DNA from 2 places in the Paenibacillus sp. P4_A7 genome. Region 2 is predicted to be linked to the other one. Evidence: riboswitches for the same ligand, from Rfam matches in the RefSeq annotation. Region 2 holds a riboswitch; the other holds the start of a gene.
The links. A riboswitch is a leader RNA that binds a small molecule or an ion and turns the genes downstream of it on or off. The one in region 2 is predicted to bind cyclic di-GMP.
Positions count from the first base shown of each region.

Region 1: another riboswitch for cyclic di-GMP. It lies ahead of AC1DWN_RS06515 (methyl-accepting chemotaxis protein); the one in region 2 lies ahead of AC1DWN_RS09810 (SpaA isopeptide-forming pilin-related protein).

Region 1 covers NZ_JBFUHJ010000026.1:24,059-27,258, forward strand. Annotated here, with positions in the region: gene AC1DWN_RS06510 (BMP family protein) at 11-1,042, opposite strand; cyclic di-GMP riboswitch class I at 1,318-1,402, shown strand; gene AC1DWN_RS06515 (methyl-accepting chemotaxis protein) at 1,480-3,192, shown strand.
Region 2 covers NZ_JBFUHJ010000049.1:13,963-17,162, forward strand. Annotated here, with positions in the region: gene AC1DWN_RS09805 (IS4 family transposase) at 1-386, shown strand, start outside; gene AC1DWN_RS09810 (SpaA isopeptide-forming pilin-related protein) at 543-2,096, opposite strand; cyclic di-GMP riboswitch class II at 2,129-2,209, opposite strand; gene AC1DWN_RS09815 (hypothetical protein) at 2,464-2,925, shown strand.

The sequences.
Region 1 (3,200 bases), on a different contig from region 2:
GAACGCAGTTCTAGTTAGCTGGAAATTCAGGACCGGTATATTCTGAAGGAATAACAATTTCACCTGATTCGATTTTCTCGGCGAACGCTACAATTTTATCCTTCACATCTTGTGGAACAAAAGGTGACAGGGCAAGTCGAACGGCATCCGGATTTTCAAGTCCGATTTTTTTCACTGTATTCGGCTTCCACGTGCCTTCCGTCAAATCTTTAATTGCTCCATATACTGTCAAGCTTGCATCCGAAATCGCAGATCCAATGAAAACATCGGGTGCATCGGCATAATAATCACGAACGTTAGCGAATTGATACACGCCATTCTCGCGTGCCGCTTCCGTAACACCGGAACGAGCCTTATTCAACATAGTAAAGATCATATCCGACCCCGCGTTAATTTGCGCTTGCGCAACACTTTTCGCCAAAGCGGCATCTTCTTGATTGCCTGTAAACGTGGTAAGGAACGTTGCTTCAGGATTCGTGTATTTCAAACCGTCGGCAAATGCTGCGCGTCCCAACAGACCAGGACCTACGCGTGCACCGGAAATATGAGAAACCACATTCGTTTTTGTCAGAAGTCCTGCAGCTGCGCCTGCCAGCCATGCGGATTCTTCCTGTTTTACCTGATAGCTGGACAGATTATCGCCGGTCAAATTCGTTTGTGTATTAACAAATTTTATTTTTGGAAATTCTTTAGCTACCAACTTCACGGCTTCCGAGCTTTGCCCTGCATGAGCAATGATCATATCCGGGTTTTTCTTAGCCAATTTGCGCAATGCATCCGCAATTTGAGCGGTGTCATGCGGGATATTTTCCACAAACGTCGCCTTGATTTTGAAATCCTCTTCTGCCTTCACTAATCCACGGTAAGCAGATTCCATAAAACCGCCATCCTTGGATGAACCTGGAATCAACAATGCGACTTTAGCTTTTTTATTATTGGTGTGTGATGGGTCCTTGCTAGCTTCTACAGTAGACAACCCGGATGAAAATACAAGTGCCATAGCCAAGCTCGACAAAGCCAATTTCGATAGTAATTTTCTCAAGATGTACCCCTCATTTCCAAAAAAGTAGTTTTGTCCGGACAAATCAGAGAATAAACTAGTCTTCATTTTTTGTCAAATTATGCCGAAGAAAAATAAGGGGAATAAACCTAATAATTGCGAAATAACGCCATTAGCAGTTCTTTACTCCCTATATAGACCGTGACAATTGACCTAAATTCTGACATAACGGTATCTAAAGTAGTATTTAGTTTTAGTAAAAAGGTCTTGTATATCCCAAAAAGCTATATTATACTTTGGCCAATAGATATACCCATATCACGAAAAGGCATACTTCTCGAAAGAGGGGGACGCAAAGCTACGGGCCTAAGGATTTCGATCTACGGCAGCCGGGTCACCGAAAATTGGAGGACGTCCATCTCTTTCTTTTGGGGTGGACTTTTTTATTTTACAATATCTTAATGGGGGATGCTTGGATCATGAAATATATTCAGGATTTACGAATCAAAACGAAAATTGGGGGAATGCTTGGACTTTCCATTATTTTCCTTCTCATTATCGGCATTACGGGCTTTTTCGTCATGAACAAGATGGCTAGCAATGCCCGTGCTATGTACGAAGAAACCTTGATTCCGAACAGCCTGGTCGAAGGACTTCTGTTCGGTAATTCGCAAATGGATGCTTTGCAGCTTGAACTGTTGCTGGCGAAAGACGAGGCTATCATTAAGCAAATCCAACAGCAAATTGTTCAGACCCGCGATAAAAATCAGGTGATACGAAAAAGTCTCGAGCAGATCACGTTGTCTTCGAGAGCACAAGAGCAGTACCAAAGCTTTATCGATTTGATCCCTAAAAACAACGAAGCCAAGAAAAAAGTGGATAACTTGGCAGTTGCCAATCAAAAAGAAGCAGCGCATAAGGAATATGTAAATTCGTTCAAGCCGGTCCGTGCAGAAATGATCAAAAGCCTGGAGAACGTTGTTAAGTTCAATGAAGACGACGCAAAAATCTTTTATGAGAAAAGTCTTCAAAGCTCCAAGCTGGCTACATCGATCATCGTTGTCGTTACCCTACTTGCCGTCATTTTATGTTCCTTGATCGGATATGGCATTTCTAACATGATCACAAGACCTGTCCGCACCATCCAGCAATTGATGGCAAAAGCGCAGGACGGGGATTTAACGGTTAACGCTACATACCAATCGAAAGACGAAATCGGTCTTCTTTCAAAGGATTTCAATGGAATGATCACCAGCTTGAGAGAAATCATTGCCAAGATCGTCCTCGAGTCTCAGAACTTGTCTGCAAGCTCGGAGCAATTGGCAGCAAGCTCCGAACAATCCAGCCAAACTACCCATCATGTCGTTGCGGCCATTCAAGACATTGCTGGAGGTGCCGATCAGCAGATGCAAAGCTCTATCGAAAGCGTAAGAGCAATGGAAGAGATGGCGACCGGCGTTAATCGGATTGCAGAATTTTCGGGCAATGTATCCGCAATGTCAATGGAAGCTTCCAAGGAAGCCCAGGAAGGCAATATTTCGATCCAGAAAGCGATGTCCCAAATGGATTTGATCCGAGAATCGGTCAACGGTTCGGCCAAGGTTGTTAACCAACTGGGTATACGATCTCATGAAATCGGTCAAATCGTAGATGTTATTACCGATATTTCGATGCAGACGAATTTGCTTGCATTGAATGCCGCGATTGAAGCTGCAAGAGCGGGCGAACACGGGAGAGGCTTTGCCGTCGTTGCCGACGAGGTTCGGAAGCTGGCGGAGCAATCCAGACAATCGGCGGAACAAATCGCGGTGATCATTCAGCAAATTCAAGGTGAAACTCGTTCTGCGGTTGTCGCCATGGAAAAAGGCAGCATAGAGGTCGAACACGGAACTGTGATTATGCAGGAAGCAGGAGAGGCATTCCGCAACATTATGAATGGGGTGCAGCAGGTGGCTTATCAGATGGAGGAGGTATCTGCCGCATCACAACAAATGTCGGCAGGCACAGAGGAAATTACCGCTTCTCTCCACGATATGAACAGCATTACGGAAGCTGCCTTCTCGAAGACAGAAAGTGTAGCTGCCGCTTCAGAGCAGCAATTAGCTACGATGGAAGAAGTTTCGGAATCCGTGAATGCGTTGACGCGTATGGCTCAAGAACTGCACGATATGACTTTACGTTTTAAGAGTTGATCGCCCCG
Region 2 (3,200 bases):
CCATTTATAACATGCGATGGGGCATTGAAACCTCGTTCAGGGCATTAAAGTACACCGTTGGTCTGACGAATTTTCACGCAAAGAAGCAAGAGTCCATCATCCAAGAGATTTTCGCAAGAATGATCATGTACAATTTCGCTGAAATGATGACCTCGCACGTCGTCATTTCACAAATGGATAAACAGCACCCCTACCAAGTCAACTTCACGGTCGCCGTTTACGTTTGTAGACATTTCCTGCGCTCATGGGATGATGAACCCCCGCCCGATGTTGAAGCGCTGATTCGAAAAAACATTTTGCCGATTCGACCCATTCGCCCAGGGCAGAAGAATACGCGCAAAATCCGTTCGAAATCAACAGTTAGCTTCGTTTACAGAGTAGCATAGTTCAGTTCACATGAACATTTTTTTAAGTGGATATTCCATCCGCTTTGTTTGCTGTTCGTTTTTTTCTTTGCTTGCAACAAAAAACAAACGGCACAGGGATTTTCCCATGCCGTTTTGTATTCCATTTTTATCCCCGGTCTTGTCTTTGAGCTTAACTTAATGACATTGCCCTATGAGGTAGTAAGGGAGAGGACTGCTTTCACCTGTTTTTGGCAATGTGCTTAGCGGAACCTCCTCATCATCGATTATCACAGTTGTATCATCAGTAGGTGGCTGTTCATTCTCATCCGTTGATCCTTTGACGACGGTTGTTGGTGATGGTGTAGGTGATGGATCAGTTGTAGCTGATGGAGTAGGTGTTGGTGAAGGTGTGCTCTCAGGTGTAGGCGATGGTGATGTTGTTGTCGTTGCCGTCGGTGTAGGCGATGGTGTTGTCGGTGGTGTCGTCGGCGGTGTCGTCGGTGGTGTTGTCGGCGGTGTRGTAGGTGGTGTTGTCGGCGGTGTCGTCGGCGGTGTCGTCGGTGGTGTTGTCGGTGGTGTTGTCGGTGGTGTTGTCGGTGGTGTTGTCGGTGGTGTTGTCGGTGGTGTCGTCGGTGGTGTTGTCGGCGGTGTTGTCGGCGGTGTTGTCGGCGGTGTTGTAGGTGGTGTTGTCTCTGTTGGACATGGTGTGTTATTGCTTGCTTTTGTTATATTCTTTTCACCCCATGAGACTTTCATATCAAAAGGGCCCTCAATGGCATTTGTTGTGAAAGATATGGATTTATTTTTCAGTACGGTACCGCTGCCGGATTGAAGAGTTCCGATAGCCGCCCATGAGAAAGGCACATCAATATTACTTTCATTTGTTACCGTCCATTCTCGTTGTCCTGAAGGATTGACACAGGCATTTTCTACATTGAGTTTAGGATTGTTGATGACAGTTTTATTCACTGATGAATCATTGGTGACTACAAATTGGGTGCCCTCGGGTAAATTTGTTGTAAAGCCTGGCAATGTAATTTCTTTTAGTTCATATGTGCCGACTGGTAATTTGATGAATTCTAGAATACCATCTTCATTAGTAATGCCTTTTGTGAAAAAGACACCGTTCTTCCATAGCTCAAAGGTAACCCCAGCATGAGGAAGAGATACTTCGGATTCCATATAGAGATATTTATTGATGGTAATCTCTCCACAGCTTCCTTGGTTAACGACTGCTGTCTTATATGAGTCTCCATGACCACCGGTTCCTAATTCCCTTTGTTCTGGTCCGCTATAAACGTCGATTTGGTACGGAGCACATTGGGGCAGGTTAATAGTAACCTCATGCTTTCCAGCTGTATTATATATTTGGGTTATGCCATCAAAAAATATTTGTTTTTCAAGGGGGTGCCCGTTAACGTCTGGAGTTATACCAATAGGGAAACCATACACAGAGAAACTAACTTGCACGCAAGGTTTTATTGTACTGAAATAGGCAGTAGCTGTTCCATCAATATTAATGACTATTCCATTGTCATCTTTATTGTTAGGGAGTTTGGTACCTTGAGGGTGCATTAGTATATCTGTGGATTTAACAGATGGATTTGAGCAGGCGTCGTTAGTATTATTTTGCTCATCGCCTGGAACAGATTCGTCCGCACCTGCTGCCATGACAAGCGAACTTAATGATATCGATAGTATAAGTAAAATAGCAAGCCCTAAAGATAACCTCTTCTTAAATCTTTTCACAATCTCACACTCCCCTTAGATTGGTGGTCGAGTTCTAAGAGGGCCGGTTACACTACTAGCTCCGTATAATCCAAGTGTCCAAATGTAGATTATACATCATCGCTTCCCTAGATATGAAGAATGTACGAAATCCATCTTCTCTCTGCTCCCTTAGCATACGTATATTACATATGCGTGAAGATGTAGTAAAATGATAACATATATTGTAAATTGCTCAAGAGGGTTTATTTGTCGCTTTTTGACTGAAAAAATTAGGTTATTTTTTTGAAGCGGAATAAGCAATTACACATTTTATTATCTTGTCCTTTTACAGGGGAACCACTGGGCGCCTTGTGGCATATAGTGTCACAAAGAGGAGGTGGCCTCGATGTTTGGACTTCTACTTTTGGTGATTGGATGTTATCTATTGGCTGCATTGACGGTGCATCTGGTTTATCGCATTCAGCAAGGACGACTGGAATCCAGTAAGCACTATGTATGGATTGCAGATAGTCGGCAAAAGAATATGGAATGGTATATGCGTTCATTGTTTTCTTTTTCGCGGAGAATGGGGAAGGACGTTCGATTGACGATCGTTGACAGTGGAGTATCCGAGGAAACGCTTGCGATAGTTGAACGATTGGCTAAGGAGAACAATAAAGTGAGGGTATACCCAAGGTTGGTGGAGCCTTTAGCTCAAAAAGAAGATGGTAAGCGCTCACACCTAACACGGACCGATGCTACACAATTGCTATGGTTGCTGCAGGCAGAAGGGTTTGTATCCAGTGCTGACCATGCGGTGCTTGTCGATCTTCATAATCCAGCAGATTTGTCGAAAATGCCGTTCTAGTATATACTATGCGGTAGTTAAATATTTGGAGTGAAGCACACTCAATGACGCCTTTGGCGTTGTTGGGTGTTTTTTTGCGTTTTGGGGGTGTGAGGGAGGGGTGGGTAGGTGAGGGACCGGGCGCCGGGATGTCTTTTGCTGGATTAGAATCGCAAAACACAAAACGCGTAGTACCACATACGAAACACAAAACACAAAACACATTAATTAGTGAGGTTACTCAATAAATTGTGAGACTAATCTCACTAATAGCAGTGGTTTGGGGTATTTATTTG